Regions from separate parts of the Variovorax palleresanus genome, predicted to be linked through region 2. Evidence: riboswitches for the same ligand, from Rfam matches in the RefSeq annotation. Region 2 holds a riboswitch; the other holds the start of a gene.
The links. A riboswitch is a leader RNA that binds a small molecule or an ion and turns the genes downstream of it on or off. The one in region 2 is predicted to bind glycine.
Positions count from the first base shown of each region.

Region 1 (9,493 bases), 2.8 Mb from region 2:
AGCGCCTTGATGCCCAGGCGCAGCGGAGGCACCGCCACCACCAACGCACCGATGCCGGCCGCGCAAAGAACCAGCAGCAGTGTCCAGCCGACCGGCACCGCCACCACGAAGCGCATGGCGCGCGGCAGGCCCCCGTTGGCCGCCAGAGCGGTGGAAAGCGTGGTGTTGGGGCCGGGCGAGAAACTCATCGCCGTGGCCAGCACCAGCAGCGCGGTGAATTCTTGCCAGTTCATTGCATACACTCTAAACTTTGCGACCATTACAGTTCCAATACAGTTGATCGAACATATTCCAAAACTGTATTGGTCTGCCTTTCGACACAGAAGCCCAAGCCGATGCTGACACGAACCTCCACCCAGTCGCTCACCGGGCAATTGGCCGGCCGGCTGGCTGAACGCATCCGCACCCGGCTGCTGCCGCCTGGCGCGCGCCTGCCCTCGGTGCGCGAATGCGCGCGCCAGCAGGGCGTGAGCCCCTACACGGTGGTGGCGGCCTACGACCAGTTGCTGGCCCAGGGCCTGGTCGAGGCGCGCCGGCAGCGCGGGTTCTACGTGCGCGATTCGGCGCCCGCGCAGGAAGGGCGACCGCCCAACGCGGCCCCCATGGTCGCGCAGATGATGGCCTCGCGCGTGCCGGCCGATGCAAGCTCGCTCATCCGCAGCATGTTTCACCGGCCGAGCGACAAGCCGCAGCCGGGCATGGGCGTGTTTCCGCCGGAGTGGATGTCGTCGACCTTCATGCCGACGGCGGTGCGCCGCATGACCAGTACAGCCGTGCTGCAGGAGCTGTCGCTCCAGTACGGGGAGCCCTCCGGCGACGCCGCGCTGCGCCGCAGCCTGTCGAACAAGCTCATGGGCATCAACGTGCCCGCCGCGCCCGACCAGATCGTGACGACCGTGGGCGCCACGCATGCGCTGGACATCGTGAGCCGCACGCTGCTGCGCGCGGGCGATCCGGTCATGGTCGAGGAGCCCGGCTGGGCGCTGGAGTTCGCGCGGCTCGAGGCACTGGGCATGCGGATCCTGCCGGTGCCGCGCCGTGCCGACGGCCCCGACCTGGATGTGATGGCGCAGTACTGCGCGCTACACAGCCCCAAGCTCTTCGTGAGCGTGAGCGTGCTGCACAACCCAACCGGCTACAGCCTCACGCCGGGCAGTGCGCACCGCGTGCTCAAGCTGGCCAACGCGCATGACTTTCACATCGTCGAGGACGACACCTACAGCCATCTGGCGCCCGAGCACGCCACGCGGCTCAGCGCGCTCGACGGGCTGCAGCGCACCATCTACGTCAGCGGTTTTGCGAAGATCCTGGCGCCCAACTGGCGCATCGGTTTCCTGGCCGCCTCGCCTGAACTGAAAGAGCGGCTGCTCGAAACCAAGCTGCTGGCCACCCTCACCACGCCCACCCTGTTCGAGCGGGCGCTTTCATGGTGCATCGACCAGGGGCAACTGCGGCGGCATGCCGAGCGCATACGCATCCGGCTCGACGGCGCGCGCGGACGTGCGGTGAAGCTCGCCATGTCGCACGGCTGCACCTTCGCATCGGAACCGGCGGGCCTCTTCGGCTGGGTCGATACCGGCGTGGACACCGACGCGCTCACGCAGCGCATGCTCGACCAGGGCTACCTGCTGGCGCCGGGTTCGCTGTTCCATGCGCGGCGGCCGCCGAGCACGATGATGCGGATCAATTTCGCGACCTCGCAGGACGCGGCATTCTGGAAAGTCTTCAGCAAGGTCCGCGCCGAGCTTTGACGGGGGTTTTGCCTCGCATGACGTGAGCGTTCGCGAGTCCAAAAGAGGGATGCCTTGGAGTAAGCTGGCATCACAAGAAAACCCAACCCGGAGACCGCCGCATGAGCAACGCCAGCCAACCCTTCGACTTCAGCCAATTTGTTCCTGGATTCGATTTTCTGAAGAATCTTGCCGGCGGTGCAGCCGGTGGTTCGGGTGGCGGCGCAGCGCCAGGGTTGCCCGGGCTTGCAAGCTGGGTGGCGCCCACGCTAAGCGTCGAAGAAGTCGACAAGCGCATCCAGGAGCTCAAGACGGTGCAGTACTGGCTCGAACAGAACGGTCATGCGCTCAAGGCCACCATCCAGGCGCTCGAGGTGCAAAAGATGACACTTTCGACCTTGCGCGGCATGAACGTGCGGATGGAAGATATCGCCAACGCGTTCACCAAGCAGGCGGCCGCCGTGGCGCCTGCCGCTGCTGCTGCGCCGGTCGAGCCCGAGCCCGAAGCCGAGCCGGATGAAGACGCACCGACGGAAGCACCGGCGCCCGCCAGGAAGGCGCGCAGCAAGCCGGCGTCGTCCACCGGCGCTTCGGCCGGCAACGGCGGGGTGGTGGATCCGATGCAATGGTGGGGCTCGCTGACCGAGCAGTTTCAGCAGATTGCCAGCTCGGCGCTGCAGGATGCAGCCCAGCTCAAGGTGCCGGCCATGGCCCAGCCCGTGGCCGATGCGGTAGACAAGGTGATGGGCAAGCCGGCGGCTTCCGCTCCTCCCAAGCCTGCGGCCAAGAAAGCGGCAGCAACGCCCGCCGCGAAGAAGAAGGCGCCGGGCGCCGCGCGAAAGCGAACGGCCAGCCGGCGCTGACGCCATACACGAACGCATTTTTGTTTGAAGAGAACGGGTTGGCACGCATCATGAAGTTGTTTCCTTCCGGCCATGCCACCCATCCGCAATGGCGCATGGCGGCCGGCCTCGTGCTGGCGCAGCTGCGGGCGCAGATGGCACTGCCCGACTACGCGTCGTCGCCGACGCTGGGGTTGCTGTACATCACCGACCACTACGCGTCCGACGCGCAAGACATCCTCGATCACCTGAGCGCCGAGCTTCCCGAGGTCACCGATTGGTCGGGCACGGTCGGCATCGGTGTGTCGGCCAACAATGCCGAGTATTTCGACGAGCCCGGCCTCTGCCTGATGCTCTGCGCGCTGCCAAGCGACCAGTACCGCGTGTTCTCGGGCGTGGCGCCGCTGGGCAATTCGGAGATGAGCGGTTTCGAGGCGCACACGGCGCTGGTGCATGCGGACCCCGCGACGCCCGACCTGACGGAACTCATCGGCGAAATGGCCGGCCGCACCGACACCGGCTACCTGTTCGGCGGGCTCTCGTCGGGCCGCGCGGGCGCGCTGCAGTTCGCGGTGGGCGGCAACGGCAACATCCGCGGGCACGGCGCGGCGGGCGGCGTGTTCTCGGGTGGCTTGTCGGGCGTGGTGTTCGGCGAGGGCGTGCGGCTGGTGTCGCGTGTCACCCAAGGCTGCCAGCCGCTGCGCGCGGGCGCGGGGCGCGAGCGCGAGATCACCGAGGCGGACGGCAATCTGTTGCTCAAGCTCGACGGCGAACCGGCGCTCGACGTGCTGCTGGCCGACCTGCAGGTGTCGCTCGAGCGGCCGCAGGAAGCCATCGACGCCGTGCGCGCCACCCTGGTGGGCCTTTCCGATGCGGGCAGCGACGGCATCCGCCGCACCGGTGATCTGGGCGCCGACGTGCTGGTGCGCCACATCATCGGCCTGGACCCCACGCGCCGCGGCATCGCCATTGCCGACGTGGCCGAAGCCGGCATGCGCCTGACCTTCTGCCGGCGCAATGCGCAGGCCGCACGCGCCGACCTGATGCGCATCTGCGCGGAAATCCGCGAAGAGCTGGAGCCCGAGGAGCAGACGCTGGCCACCGCCCGCGCCGTGGCGGCCGGCGAGGCCGAGGCAGCGCCGCATCCGGCGCGCCGCATTGCTGGGGCCGTGTACGTGAGTTGCTCGGGACGCGGCGGACCGCACTTCGGCGCGCCAGGCGCCGAACTGCAGATCGTGCGGCATGCACTGGGCGACGTGCCGCTGGTCGGTTTCTTTGCGGCGGGCGAGATCGCCCGGCACCACCTGTATGGGTATACGGGGGTGCTGACGGTATTTACCGGCAAGGACTGAACCCCGGAACCGCCGCTTGGCGCTCGTTCAAGCCGGCTGCAGCACGCGCGCCGCGGGCGCAGGCATTCCTGTGAACGCGAAATCCACCTCCGGCACAAGCCCGCTCACGATGCGCGCGATCGACTTGCCCGAGCCGCAGGCATGCGTCCAGCCGAGCGTGCCGTGGCCGGTGTTGAGGAACAGGTTGGGCAGCTTTGTCTTGCCGATCATCGGTACGTTGCTGGGCGTCGCGGGGCGCAGGCCAGTCCAGAATTGGGCCTGCGTGGTGTCGCCGGCACCCGGAAAGAGTTCTTCGACGCGCCGCACGATGGCTTCGCAGCGCACGCGGTTCAGATCGCGGTCGTAGCCGTTGAGCTCGGCCGTGCCGGCGATGCGCAGGCGATCGCCGCTGGCCGAGGTGTAGCGCGAGAACACGAGCTTGTATTCGTCGTCGGTCAGCGAAACCTGGTGCGCCTTGGAGGCGTCTTTGACCGGCAAAGTCACCGAATAGCCCTTGGCCGGATAGATCGGCAGCCGGATGCCCAGCGGCGCGGCAACGATCGGGCTGAGCGAGCCCATCGCCAGCACGAAGGCATCGCCGCGGATGCGCTGGAAACGGCCTTCGCTGTCGGTGGCTTCGACGTGGTCGATGCTGCCGCCGGTCTCGCGCAGCGCAGTGACGGTGTGGCTCATGAGGAACTTCACGCCGGCCGCCATCGCCAGCGCGACCAGTTCGCGCGCGAAGCGGTTGGCGTCGCCCGATTCATCCTCGGCGGTATACGTCGCGCCGGCCAGCTTCGGGCGGATGTGGGCCAGCGCTGGCTCGATCTTCACCGCCTCGTCGGCCGAGATCACCAGCCGCTCGCAGCCCAATGCGCGCATCTGCTCGGCAGGCGCGAGGGCACCGTCGAACTCCTTCTGCGTCGTATAGAAGTGCAGGATGCCCTGCGTGCGCTGGTCGTAGCTGAGACCGGTATCGCGACGCAACTGCTGCAACATTTCGCGGCTGTAGGTGCCCAGGCGCACGATCTGCTCGATGTTGTGCCGCGTGCGTGCCGGGGTGCATTCGCGCAGAAACTGCAAACCCCAGAGCCACTGGCGCATGTCGGCGCGAATGCGAAAGAGCAGCGGGGCGTCTTCCCTGCCCAGCCATTGCAGCACCTTGAGCGGTGCGCTCGGGTTGGCCCAGGGTTCCGCGTGGCTCACGGAGATCTGCCCGCCGTTGGCAAAGCTGGTTTCGGCGGCCGGCGTGGCCTGCCGGTCGATGACGGTCACTTCGTGGCCGAGTTGCTGGAGGTAGTAAGCCGAGGTCACGCCGAGCAAGCCGGCGCCGAGAACGATCACGCGCATTTCAAGTACCTTTTGGAAGTTGGCGCTTGAACGGCGGGCTTGGTGTGCTACTGATTCAATAGCAAGCAACCGGACGACCGCCGTCCAAGTTGCCGCTCCCCCTGTCCTTGGTACCTGAGAGATTCACCCGCTGCGCCCGCAGCGGGTTTGCTCCTTCGGTGCATCACGCAAGGTGATGGCTCTCCAGACGGCGTATCAGTTGGTGCAGTACAGGCCCCATGCCGAAACTCTTTGAAAGAAGAACTTCAAGAATCCGTGGGGCCGACCTGAGCGTTTATGGGAGTTTGCGCCTTCGGTGAGGTAGCAAAAAGCGCTACCTGCTCTCCTGCAGTGGGGCTATTGTAGGCGCACGCGCCGAGCTGCCTACCCCTCGATTTTGGTAATTCGGTCCAATGGGATAATCACGGGACAGATTCGCCTGAGGGCGATTGTTCGACAACTTCGGGGGACTCATGATTCTGGTAACCGGCGGCGCCGGCTTTATTGGCGCCAATTTCGTACTCGACTGGATCTCGCAGAGCGACGAGCCGGTCGTGAATCTCGACAAACTCACCTACGCCGGCAACCTCGAAACGCTCGCGTCGCTCAAAAGCGATCCACGGCATATCTTTGTGCAGGGCGACATCGGCGACAGCGCCCTGGTCGACCGCTTGCTGGCTGAGCACAAACCGCGCGCTATCGTGAACTTTGCCGCGGAATCGCACGTAGATCGTTCCATCCACGGCCCCGAAGATTTCGTGCAGACCAACGTGCTTGGCACCTTCCGCCTGCTCGAGTCCGTGCGGGGTTACTGGAGCGCGCTGCCGGCCGACCAGAAGGCCGCGTTCCGCTTCCTGCATGTGTCGACCGACGAGGTCTACGGCTCGCTTTCCAAGACCGACCCGGCCTTCACCGAAGAGAACAAGTACGAGCCCAACAGCCCCTACTCGGCCAGCAAGGCCGCCAGCGACCACCTCGTGCGCGCCTGGCACCACACCTACGGCCTGCCAGTGGTCACCACCAACTGCTCCAACAACTACGGGCCGTTCCACTTTCCCGAGAAACTCATCCCGCTGATGATCGTCAACGCCCTGGCCGGCAAGCCGCTGCCGGTGTACGGCGACGGCATGCAGGTGCGCGACTGGCTCTACGTGAAGGACCACTGCAGCGCCATCCGCCGCGTGCTCGAGGGCGGCAAGCTCGGCGAGACCTACAACGTCGGCGGCTGGAACGAGAAGCCCAACATCGAGATCGTCAACACCGTGTGCGCCTTGCTCGACGAACTGCGCCCGCGCGCCGACGGCAAGCCTTACAAGGAGCAGATCAGCTACGTCACCGATCGGCCGGGCCACGACCGCCGCTACGCCATCGACGCGCGCAAGCTCGAACGCGAACTCGGCTGGAAGCCCGCCGAAACCTTCGACAGCGGCATTCGCAAGACCGTTGAGTGGTACCTTGCCAACGCCGAATGGGTGCGCAACGTGCAAAGCGGCGCCTACCGCGAATGGGTCGAGAAGCAATACGACGCCGCGCCCGCGGCCAAGGCCGCGGCATGAAGTTGCTGCTGCTGGGCAAGGGTGGGCAGGTTGGATGGGAGCTGCAGCGCAGCCTCGCACCGCTGGGCGAACTGGTGGCGCTCGATTTCGACAGCACCGACCTGCATGCCGACTTCAGCCGCCCCGAGCAACTGGCCGAGACCGTGCTCAAGGTTCGTCCCGACGTCATCGTCAACGCCGCGGCCCACACCGCGGTCGACAAGGCCGAGAGCGAGCCCGACTTTGCGCGCAAGCTCAACGCCACCTCGCCCGGCGTGGTGGCCCAGGCGGCCCAGCAGATCGGCGCGCTCATGGTGCACTACTCCACCGACTACGTCTTCGACGGCAGCGGAAGCAAGCCCTGGAAAGAAGACGACGCCACCGGCCCCCTCAGCGTGTACGGGCGCACCAAGCTCGAAGGCGAGCAGCTGGTGGCCGCTCACTGCGCCAGACACCTGATCCTTCGCACCAGCTGGGTGTATGCGGCGCGCGGCGGCAATTTTGCCAAGACCATGCTGCGGATCGCCAAGGAGCGGGATCGCCTGACCGTCATCGACGATCAGTTTGGCGCCCCCACCGGCGCCGAACTGCTGGCCGATGTCACGGCACACGCAATCCGCGCCACCCTGCAAGACCCGGCCAAGGCCGGGCTCTATCACGCGGTAGCCGGCGGTGAGACCACCTGGTGCGGCTATGCGCGCTTCGTGCTCGAGCAGGCCCAGCAGGCCGGCGCCGAACTCAAGGCCGGCCCCGCGGAAGTCGATGCTGTGCCCACCAGCGCCTTTCCCACCCCCGCCACGCGCCCCGCCAACTCGCGGCTCGACACGCGCAAGCTGCAGGCCACCTTCGGCCTGATGCTGCCCCCTTGGCAGCAGGGCGTGGCCCGCATGCTGCGCGAAACCCTTTAAACAACACGCCGAGCGCGGCAAAGCAAAGAAAGCAAGGAGAGAAATACAACAATGACCACGAAGACGACAACGCAACGCAAGGGCATCATCCTGGCCGGCGGCTCCGGAACCCGGCTGCACCCGGCCACGCTCGCACTCAGCAAGCAACTACTGCCGGTGTACGACAAGCCGATGATCTACTACCCGCTCAGCACGCTGATGCTCGGTGGAATGCGCGACATCCTGATCATCAGCACGCCGCAGGACACGCCGCGTTTTCAGCAACTGCTGGGCGACGGCAGCCAGTGGGGCATCAACCTGCAGTACGCGGTGCAACCGAGCCCCGATGGCCTGGCACAGGCCTTCATCATCGGCGACAAATTCGTAGGAAATTCGCCGAGCGCGCTGGTGCTGGGCGACAACATCTTTTATGGCCACGACTTTGCGCATCTGCTCGCCGATGCCGATTCGAAGCAATCCGGCGCCACCGTGTTTGCGTACCACGTGCACGACCCTGAGCGCTATGGCGTGGTGGCCTTCGATGCCGAGGGCAAGGCCAGCAGCATCGAGGAAAAACCGGCCCAGCCCAAGAGCAGCTACGCGGTGACCGGTCTCTATTTCTACGACAACCAGGTGGTCGACATTGCCAAGGCCGTGAAGCCCAGCGCGCGTGGCGAGCTCGAGATCACGGCCGTCAACCAAGCCTATCTGGATCGCAACCAGCTGAACGTGCAGATCATGCAACGCGGTTATGCGTGGCTCGATACCGGCACGCACGAGAGCCTGCTGGAAGCGGGGCAGTTCATCGCAACGCTGGAGCACCGGCAGGGCCTGAAGATCGCCTGTCCGGAAGAAATCGCATGGCGCCATGGCTTCATCGACCGGGAACAGTTGGCAAGGCTTGCTGCGCCGCTGCAGAAGAACGGCTACGGCAAGTACCTGAACCACCTGCTGGCTGAGGAGGTGCGCTCGTGAAGGCCACACCCACCGCAATTCCTGAAGTGCTGATCATCGAGCCGAAGGTCTTCGGCGATGCGCGCGGGTTTTTCTACGAGAGCTTCAACGGCAAGGCGTTCGATGAGGCCGTCGGGCGGCATGTCGAGTTCGTGCAGGACAACCATTCGCGCTCTGTGAAGGGCGTGCTTCGGGGACTGCATTACCAGGTGCAGCAGCCGCAAGGAAAGCTGGTGCGGGCTGTGCGCGGCTCGGTGTTTGATGTGGCGGTCGACATTCGCAGATCGTCGCCCACCTTCGCCAAATGGGTTGGCGTCGAGTTGACCGAAGAAAATCATAAGCAGCTCTGGGTGCCGGCCGGATTCGCGCACGCGTTCCTGGTGCTCAGCGAGAGCGCGGATTTTCTCTACAAGACCACTGAGTACTACGCGCCGGCGTACGAACGTTGCATTGCATGGAACGACGCGAACATTGGTATCGAGTGGCCGGAAATTGGAATGGCGCCTGTGCTGTCCGCGAAGGATCAGGCCGGTGTTTCGTTGAAGCAAGCCGAGATCTTCGATTAGTCGAAGACCCTTGTAATCCTCCATGCGATGGGGCACCAGCCCCAAGCGCAGATTGAGGGGCGGACTGTCCATCGAGCGACGAGAAGCTTTATTCGGTTAAATCTCCGTTCTTAATCATTATTTTTCGCAATGCTGCAGATCGTTGATGCTCCTGTCGGCGCATCCAAACACGACTGGCGACTTGCAGACCCTCCGTGCATATCTCAGTGGCACGCGAGCGAGAGTAATTTTTTCTCAAAAACTCGAGCCCCGCCGCCTGCATAAAGTGCCATTTGGCCTCGTCTGAATACAGATTAATAACGTCCCTCGCAAAATCAAG
Region 1 is NZ_JBJNVP010000002.1:3,351,464-3,360,956, forward strand. Features, by position in the region: gene ACJ7Z0_RS19590 (LysE family translocator) at 1-233, opposite strand, end outside; gene ACJ7Z0_RS19595 (aminotransferase-like domain-containing protein) at 336-1,751, shown strand; gene ACJ7Z0_RS19600 (PhaM family polyhydroxyalkanoate granule multifunctional regulatory protein) at 1,853-2,593, shown strand; gene ACJ7Z0_RS19605 (FIST signal transduction protein) at 2,644-3,924, shown strand; gene ACJ7Z0_RS19610 (D-amino acid dehydrogenase) at 3,952-5,253, opposite strand; glycine riboswitch at 5,345-5,450, opposite strand; gene rfbB (dTDP-glucose 4,6-dehydratase) at 5,706-6,788, shown strand; gene rfbD (dTDP-4-dehydrorhamnose reductase) at 6,785-7,675, shown strand; gene rfbA (glucose-1-phosphate thymidylyltransferase RfbA) at 7,727-8,629, shown strand; gene rfbC (dTDP-4-dehydrorhamnose 3,5-epimerase) at 8,626-9,174, shown strand; gene ACJ7Z0_RS19635 (glycosyltransferase) at 9,263-9,493, opposite strand, start outside.
Region 1: another riboswitch for glycine. It lies ahead of ACJ7Z0_RS19610 (D-amino acid dehydrogenase); the one in region 2 lies ahead of gcvT (glycine cleavage system aminomethyltransferase GcvT).

Region 2 (9,493 bases):
CACCGGGAACGTGTTGACGCCGTAGCCGGACGGAAGATCCCATTTGACCTGGGCGGAGGCGGTGCCTGCAGCCGCGACCGCGGCCAGGATGAGCATGAGTTTTTTCATTGGGGGTTCCTAGTTCAGAAGCTGGCGAGTTGGTGGTTGAAAAGATCGGTGATGAGCATCGCGCCCGGAGCGTGAGTGATGCAGAACGAGGGGCGGGCCTGCGCGATGACCGCCTGGGGCGTGACGCCGCAGGCCCAGAACACGGGCAGCTCGCCGGGCATGACCTCGACCGCGTCGCCGTAGTCGGGATCGGCGAGCGAGCGGATGCCGATCAGCGCCGGATCGCCGATGTGCACCGGCGCCCCGTGCACGGCCGGAAAGCGCGAGGTGATCTGCACCGCGCGAATCGCATCGGCCGCGCGCAGCGGGCGCATCGACACCACCATCGGCCCATGGAAAGGACCGGCGGGCGTGGTGGCCACCGAGGTGCGGTACATCGCCACGTTGCGGCCTTGCTCCACATGGCGCAGGGCGATGCCCTCGGCCATCAGCGCATGTTCGAAGGTGAAGGAGCAGCCGATGACGAAGCTCACCAGGTCGTCGTTCCACAGGACGCGAACATCGGTGGGCTCGTCCACCAGTTCTCCGTCACGCCACACGCGGTAGCGCGGCAGGTCGGTGCGGATGTCGATGTCTTCGCCAAGCGCCGGCAGTGCCGGGTCACCGGCCTCCGACACGCCGAGCAGCGGACACGGCTTGGGGTTGGCCTGGCAGAAGCGCAAGAAATCGGCGGCGTACGCCCGCGGCAGGATCACGAGATTGCCCTGCACGTGGGCACTCGCGAGCCCGCTGGTGTGGGTGCGGAGCGCACCGCTGCGGCACGCCTGGCGCACGGCCTGCGCACTACTGCCGGGGCCAGGCTGTTCTTCGAAGGATGGAGAGTTCGACATTTGGCGTTCTCGATGCCCGATGCATCGCTTTGATGTGATGCGCCGGATTGTGGGAATCCGCGCTCACAAACGCCAACGCAAAGTTTCTTTCTCAACTCATCGATTTTTTTGATGACCCTGGGCGGTGCGACGCATGCACCACGGCGGAGCTCAGCGCGGCCTCCGGCAACGGGGACGACGGGTCGTCGCGGTAGCTCGCGTAGATGGGCAAGGGCTCCAGCGTGTCGTCGCAGGGCAGCACGCGCAGCGGCAGGCGCCGTGCCAGCGGCTCGACCACCGCACGCGGCAGCGTGGCCACGCCGAAGCCCGCCTCCACCAGCTGCGCCATCGCCGAGATCGACGAGATCGCATGCACGCGCGGCGGCGGGCTGCCGGCTTCGCGAAACAGCTCGAGCAGCGCCACGTGCGGCTGCGAACCGCGCTGGAAGGTCAGCAGGTCGAGCGAGAGCAGGTCCGGCAGGCGGTAGCGCCGCTTCAGGTGCAGGTCGCGGTGGCCGACGAAGCACATAGGCATCGGTGGCACGGCGCGGGTGCGCACGCCGTCGCCGATGGCCGGCAGTGCGGCAAAGACCAGGTCCTGCTTGCCGCGCTGGAGCTGGTCGACCAGCACGGGCGTGGTTTCGACGGTGAGCTCCAGCTCGAAGTCCGGATGCGTCGCCTGCATGTGCTTGAGCCAGCCGGTGAGCCAGCTGTGCACCACCGATTCGATGGCGCCCACGCGCAGCACGGCTTCCCGCACCGCACCCGACCCCATCTCGGCCTTGATGTGCATCTGCATTTCGAGCAGCTTCTGCGCAAAGGCGTGAAAGCGCTGCCCCGCCACGGTGAGGCGGAATTGCTTGTCGCGCCGGTCGAGCAGCAGCACGCCCAGCTCGCGCTCGAGCGCGGCAATGCGGCTGGAGAGCGCCGACTGCGTGATGTGCAGCTTCTCGGCCGCGCGAGTAACGCTCTTGAGCGCCACGGCCCAGTGAAAGGCTTCAACGAATCGCAGGTTCATCGTTTTCCGGTCGTCCGGCTCCTTGAGTGCGCGAGCCGCGAGTGTCGCCTCTGCCGGGCTTTGTGCTGCGCTATGCTCGTTGCAGAAGGAGACAAGACCATGCAGATCGTCATCACGGGCGGGGCCGGCTTTGTGGGCGCACGCCTTGCCCGCACGCTGCTGAAGCAGGGGCAGCTTTCGCTCGCGGGTGCACCGGCCCGGGCCATTTCGCGCATCACGCTGGTCGACCGCGCCCAGCCGCCGGCCGATCTTGCGGCCGACGCGCGCATTGCCAGCGCGCTCGGCGACCTGAACGAACAACTGGCATCGCCCGATGCGGCGCTCTGGCGCGAAGCCGACGCCATCTTCCATCTGGCCGCCGCGGTCAGCGGCGAATGCGAGGCCGACTTCGACTTGGGCATGCGCAGCAACTTTGCCGCCACGCATGCCCTGCTCGAGAAGGCGCGCGCCATGGGCACTCGGCCGGTGGTGGTGTTTGCCAGCTCGCTGGCCGTGTTCGGCGATTCGCCCGATCAGCCCTTGCCGCCGGTGATCGAAGACCACACGCTGCCGACGCCGCAGACCAGCTACGGCATCCAGAAATTCATTGGCGAGCAGCTGGTGGCCGACTACACGCGCAAGGGCTTCATCCGCGGCCGCAGCGTGCGCCTGATGACGGTGAGCGTGCGTCCCGGCCGGCCCAACGGCGCCGCATCGGGCTTTTTCAGCGGCATGGTCCGCGAGCCGCTCGCGGGCATTCGCGCCGCCTGCCCGGTGCCCGACGAAACGCCCGTGGCCATCGCGTCGCCGGCGCGCACCGTCGAAGGCATCCTCCGCGCGGCGGAAGCCGGCGACGCCGAATGGGGCCCGCGCACGGCTCTCAACCTGCCCTCGCTTTCCACCACGGTGGGAGAGATGGCCGCCGCGCTCGAGCGCGTGGCCGGCAAGGCCGCCACCGACCTGCTCGACCGCACGCCCGATCCGGTCATCCAGCGCATCGTGAAAACCTGGCCCGGCCGCATCGAAACCGCGCGCGCCAGACGCCTGGGACTTTCGGCAGATGCCGATTTCGAGACGGTTATTCGCGAATACGTCCGTGAAAATCCCGACGCGGTGAAGCTCCCGATTGCGGCATAGTCGCATGCGCCTGACGCATTCCTGACCACACCCCCCGGAGACACCATGAAACTCGGCCACATCGCCGCCGCCTGCCTTTCGCTTGCCCTGGGCACTTCCGCCCTTGCACAACAACCGACGGTGCTGAAGATCGGCTACGCGACCTCCAAGGAGTCGCACTACGGCGTGGGCTCCGCGGTGTTCTGCGACGAAGTCGAGAAGGGCACGCAAGGCCGCTACAAATGCCAGCACTTCGCCAACTCGGCGCTTGGCGGCGAGCGCGAACAGATCGAGGCCGTCCAGCTCGGCACGCAGGATCTGGTGAACACCTCGACCGGCCCCGTGGGCAATTTCGTGCCCGAGGTCAAGATCGTCGACATCCCCTTCCTGTTTCGCGACTACGACCATGCGCGCAAGGTGATGGACGGCCCCATCGGCCAGAACATCCTGACCAAGTTCCCGAGCAAGGGCATCATCGCGCTGGCCTGGACCGAGAACGGCTTCCGCCACATGACGAACAGCAAGCGCGACATCGTCAAGCCCAGCGATGCGGCCGGCCTGAAGATGCGCACCATGGAAAACAAGGTGCACATGGACGGCTACCGCACCTTCGGCATCCTGCCGACGCCCATGGCCTTCCCCGAACTCTTCGGCGCGCTCCAGCAAGGCACGGTCGACGGCCAGGAAAACCCGATCCCGGTGATCCTGGCTTCGAAGTTCTCGCAGGTGCAAAAGCACCTGTCGCTCACGGGACACGTGTATTCGCCCGCCCTGCTGCTGCTCTCGCCCAAGGTGTGGAACAAGCTCTCGGACGCCGACAAGAAGGTCTTCGTCGATGCCGCGAAAAAGGCTTCCATCGCCCAGCGCAAGAAGGTCAACGACGACGAGAACAACGGCATCGCCCAGCTCGAGAAAGACGGCATGAAGGTCGTGAAGACCGTCGACGGCGCCGCGTTCCGCGAAGCCCTGAAGCCGGCCTATGCGGGCTACGCCAAGGAGTTCGGAGCCGATAACATCAAGAAGATCACGGACGTCCAGTAAGCCTGCGCGCCAGCTTCTTCCGACGACCGCGCCCGGCCCGCTTCAGTGCGCCGGGCGCTTCTTTTTTTTCCAAGACGACAGAACAGAGAACAACACAGTGCAAGTCTTCGAGCGCTACTTTCTTGCCGCCAACCGCTGGGCGCTGATCCTTTTGCTGGCCGCCATGTCGGTCATCATCTTCACCAACGTGGGGCTGCGCTATCTCACGAACCAGTCGCTCGAATGGGCCGAAGAGGTGTCGCGGCACATGATGATCTGGCTCACCTTCATCGGCGCCGGGCCGGTGCTGCGCTACGGCGGCCATATCGCGGTCGAGAACCTGCAGGACGCGCTGCCGCGCAGCGCAGCCGTTGCGCTGCGCATCGTCGTTGCCGGGCTGCTGTTCGCCTTCTTCGGCTTCATGGTCTGGTACGGCTGGCTGTACATGGAACGCACGATGTTCCAGCTCACGGCAGTGACGCAGATTCCGTTCGCCTATATCTACAGCGCCATGCTGTTCGGCGGCCTGCTGTTGATCGTGCACTGGCTGCTGGTGGTGCGGGGTTATGTGATGCGCAGGGAGTTCGCTTCCGACGCCCACTTCGACGCCAACGCCTCGGCGTCGCTGTAAGGAAACGACCATGGATGCCAGCATCGTTCTGATCGTCTCCGCCTGCATTTTCCTGGCCATCGGCGTGCCCGTGGCCTTTGCGCTAGGCCTTTCGACTGCCGCCACACTCATTCTTGCGGAGAACTACCCGCTGATGGTGCTGCTGAAGGAAACCTTCACCGGCATCGACAGCTTTCCGCTGATGGCCGTGCCATTCTTCATCCTTGCAGCCGAGTTGATGAGCGGCGGCTCGCTCACCGAAGTGCTGCTGCGCTTCGCGGGCCAGTTCGTCGGCCACCGGCGCGGAGGACTCGGCTACACCAACGTGGTGTCGCTCACCTTCTTCTCGGGCATCTCGGGCTCGGCGCTGGCCGATGCGGCGGGACCGGGGTCGATGCTCATCAAGATGATGGACAAGGCCGGCTATGACCGCTCCTACGCGGCAGCGTTGACGGCCTCGACCGCGATCGTCGGGCCGATCATTCCGCCCTCGATCATCATGATCATCTACGCGCTGCAGGACGAAACCGTTTCGGTCGGCCAGCTGTTCGTGGCCGGCCTGCTGCCGGGCCTGCTGATCGCGGTGGCGATGTGCATCGTGAACTTCTACGTCTCGAAGAAGCGCAACTACAAGGGCGATGGCGAGACGCCGCCGCTGCGCGAGATTCTCATCACGACCTGGAAGGCGATTCCCGCCATCCTGCTGCCGGTGGTCATTTTGGGCGGCATGCGCGCCGGCTGGTTCACGCCCACCGAGGCCTCGGTGGTGGCGGTGTTCTACGCGCTGGTGTGCGGCAAGTTCGTCTACCGCACGCTCGAATGGAAGATGCTGCCCGACATCCTCGCGCGTTCGGCCCTGCTGTCGGCCTCGGTGCTGATCATCATCGGGCTCTCGGCCTCGTTCGCCTGGATTCTGACCATCGAGGGCGTGCCGCAGCAAATGGCGGAATGGCTCGTGAGCATGAACCTCTCGCCATGGATGTTCCTGATCATCGTCAACGTGTTCCTGCTACTGTTCGGCATCTTCATCGAGCCGCTGCCCGGCGTGATGGTGCTGGCGCCGATTCTCGCGCCGGTGGCAATGAAACTCGGGGTCGACCCGGTGCACTTCGCGATGATCGTGATCTTCAACCTCACGCTCGGCATGATCACGCCGCCGGTGGGCGGGCTGCTGTTCGTGACCTGCAACGTGTCGAAGGTGCCTATGTCGGCGCTGGTGAAGGAGCTGGTGCCCTTCCTGTGGGCGCACGGCGCCGTGCTGATGATCCTGACCTTCGTGCCGACGCTCAGTACCTGGCTGCCGCGGGCGCTCGGGTTCAAGTAGCGGGGGGAGCCGGCTGGATCGATTTCCACAACGAAAACCGGTCCGGAAAAAGTGACGTGTCATGAGACCGATGCCCCTGTAAGGCAAACGTTTTCACGAAAATGTCACCTCTTGCAACGATGCTGCAGCCTTCGATCCCCGAAAGCTGTTGCGCCATGTTTCCCACCAAGACCGACAAGGCACGCGACGAACTCCAAAGCGGCCAACGCACGCTCAGCCAGCGCGAACGCGCATTGCTGCTGATGGCCGACGGCCGGCGTTCGCTGACCGATTTCAGCCCCCTGTTCGCCAACCGCAGCGAAGCCGAGCAGGCATTGCAGGCCTTGATGAGCCGCGGCTACCTGCACTATCCACAGGCCGCCCCCGCGCCCACTCCCGCGCCAGCCGCCCCGGCGGCGGCCATGGACAGCGCGGCCGAGCCGGCCCAGGCCGCGACCGCCGCCGACCATTTCGACGGCAAGCGCTCCCTGGCCACCACGCGCATGTTCCTGTTCGACATCTGCGAACGCATGTTCGTGCGGCGCGACCCCAGGTTTGCGATGCAGATGCGCGACGCGCTGCGCGAAGCCCGCGACCGCGACGCCATGCTGACGATTGCCGCGCTGATGCTCTCGGAGGTCGAGAAAAGCGCCGGGGCGGAACGCGCTGAATCGCTGCGCGAGCGTATCGAGAGGTTACTTCCGCTCTCCTCCGAGACCGTGCACTGAGCCCGTCCACCCCCCGGCCGCCGGACCGGGGCGCCGCGATCCACTACACTCGCCATGGTCAGGAGAGAGCTTCGCCATGCGAGGCCGCCGAAGGCGCAGGGGTTTCCCGAACGCTCAGGCAAAAGGACTGACACAGCGCTGGCGGATGCCGGCGTTTCCTTGCTGGAGAGAGGCTGTCGCCTGCATCGACGCGATGCGGCAGGCAGCCCACCGAAGGAGCAAACCTCGATCGTGGGGCGAATCTCTCAGGTAAAGCGGACAGCAGGGGTGGCCCATGGCTTGCGCCATGGAATTCGACTGCCCCTTTGGAGTGCCCCGTGGCCGCTTCCGCTTCATCATCCGACGCCCAACTTCTCAAGACGCCGCTCCACGACCTGCACGTGGAGCTGAGCGCACGCATGGTGCCGTTTGCCGGCTATTCGATGCCGGTGCAGTACCCCGCCGGCCTCATGGCCGAGCACAAGCACACGCGCGACGCCGCCGGGTTGTTCGACATCTCGCACATGGGCCAGCTGCGCCTGGTGGGCCCGGACGCCGCGGCCGCCTTCGAAACCCTGATGCCGGTCGACGTGATCGACCTGGCGCCCGGCAAGCAGCGCTATGGCCTGCTGCTGAACGACGAAGGCGGCATCCTCGACGACCTGATGTTCTTCAACGAAGGGCACGGCTCGATCTTCGTGATCGTCAATGGCGCCTGCAAGGTGGCCGACCTGGCCCACATCCAGCAGAAGATCGGCGCGCGCTGCGATGTGCAGCCCATGCCCGACCACGCGCTGCTCGCGCTGCAGGGACCACAGGCGGCCGCGGTGCTGGCGCGGCTGTCGCCCGGCGTCGAGCGCTTCGTCTTCATGACCGGCGGCGCAGTGCAGATCGGCGGCATTCCCGCCTTTGCCACCCGCAGCGGCTACACCGGCGAAGACGGCTTCGAGATTTCGGTGGCCGGCAAGGATGCCGACGCGCTCGCCCGCCTGCTGCTGGCCCAGCCCGAGGTCAAGCCCGTCGGCCTGGGTGCGCGCAATTCGCTGCGCCTGGAAGCCGGGCTCTGCCTCTACGGCAACGACATCGACACCACCACCACGCCGGTCGAGGCCTCGCTGAACTGGGCCATCCAGAAGGTACGCCGCACGGGTGGCGTGCGCGAAGGCGGCTTTCCGGGCGCGGCCAAGGTCCTGGCCCAGCTCGCCGCCGCCATGGCCGGCGCCGCGGGCCGGACCGACCACGACACGCTGAAGCGCCGGCGCGTCGGCCTCGTGGCACTGGAGCGCATTCCGGTGCGCGACGGTACGGTGCTGCAATCGTTCGAAGGCCACGACATCGGCTTTGTCACGAGCGGCCTGCTCGGCCCCACGGCCGACCGCCCGATCGCCATGGGCTACGTGGCCACCGCATTTTCGGAACCCGGTACGCGCGTGCAGGCCATCGTGCGCGGCAAGCCGGTTCCGATGGAAGTCTCGACCCTGCCTTTCGTGCCCACCCGCTACTACCGCGGCTAGGCTCGGCATCCCCGATCATTTTTTCCACGAGGAGTTTTTCATGAGCATCAAGTACACCAAGGACCACGAATGGGTCTCGGCCGAAGGCGGCGCAGCCACTGTCGGCATCACCGTGCATGCGCAGGATGCGCTGGGCGACGTGGTGTTCGTCGACCTGCCCGAAGTCGGCAAGACCTTTGCCCAGGGTGAAGTGGCCGGTGTCGTCGAATCGGTCAAGGCCGCGGCCGATGTGTTCATGCCCGTCTCGGGCGAGATCACCGAAGTGAACGAAGCCCTGCGCGCCGATCCCTCGCTCGCCAACACCGATCCGCTGGCCACCGGCTGGTTCTTCAAGGTCAAGCTCAGCGAACCCGCGCAGCTCGACGCGCTGCTGGACGCCGCCAGCTACGACAAGTTTGCCGCCGAATCCTGATCCGCCGAGTTCGCAAGCCGCCTTTCCTCATCTCCGAGCCTTCACCGCCATGCCGATTCCCGCCCTTCCCTCTTTGCAACAACTGGAGAACGCCGAAGAGTTCCTCGCCCGCCACATCGGCATCGATGCAGCGGACGAGGCGCGCATGCTGCCGGTGATCGGTTCGGAAACGCGGGCGGAACTCATCGACGGCATCGTGCCCGCGGCCATCCGCCGCGCCAAGCCGATGCGCCTGCCGGCCCCCATCACGGAAGCCGATGCGCTGGCCGAGCTGAAGGCCATCGCGGCAAAGAACAAGGTGTTCAAGAGCTTCATCGGCCAGGGCTACTACGGCACGCACACGCCGGGCGTGATCTTGCGCAACGTGCTCGAGAACCCCGCCTGGTACACGGCCTACACGCCGTACCAGGCCGAGATTTCGCAGGGCCGCATGGAAGCCTTGCTCAATTTCCAGACCATGGTGTGCGACCTCACGGGCATGGCCATCGCCAACGCCTCGATGCTCGACGAAGCCACGGCCGCGGCCGAGGCCATGACGCTCGCCAGGCGCAGCGTGAAAAGCAAGAGCAATGTGTTCCTGGTGTCGGGCGACTGCCATCCGCAGACCATCGAGGTCATCAAGACGCGCGCCGCGCCGCTGGGCATCGAGGTCAAGGTCAGCACCGTGTCCGAGACGCTGCCACACCTGATGGTGAGCGGTGAGTTCTTCGGCGTGCTCGCGCAGTACCCCGCCACCACCGGCCACGTGCACGACCTGCGCCCGCTCGCGGGCCATGCGCACCAGTGCGACGCGGCCTTCTGCGTGGCCGCCGACCTGCTGGCGCTGACGCTGCTTGCGCCACCCGGCGAATGGGACGCCGACATCGTCTGCGGCACCACGCAGCGCTTCGGCATGCC
Region 2 is NZ_JBJNVP010000002.1:599,385-608,877, forward strand. Features, by position in the region: gene ACJ7Z0_RS06570 (TRAP transporter substrate-binding protein) at 1-108, opposite strand, end outside; gene ACJ7Z0_RS06575 (putative hydro-lyase) at 123-938, opposite strand; gene ACJ7Z0_RS06580 (LysR family transcriptional regulator) at 1,030-1,935, opposite strand; gene denD (D-erythronate dehydrogenase) at 2,035-3,051, shown strand; gene ACJ7Z0_RS06590 (TRAP transporter substrate-binding protein) at 3,097-4,071, shown strand; gene ACJ7Z0_RS06595 (TRAP transporter small permease) at 4,169-4,681, shown strand; gene ACJ7Z0_RS06600 (TRAP transporter large permease) at 4,692-5,984, shown strand; gene ACJ7Z0_RS06605 (hypothetical protein) at 6,140-6,691, shown strand; glycine riboswitch at 6,741-6,831, shown strand; glycine riboswitch at 6,844-6,963, shown strand; gene gcvT (glycine cleavage system aminomethyltransferase GcvT) at 7,009-8,184, shown strand; gene gcvH (glycine cleavage system protein GcvH) at 8,225-8,596, shown strand; gene gcvP (aminomethyl-transferring glycine dehydrogenase) at 8,646-9,493, shown strand, end outside.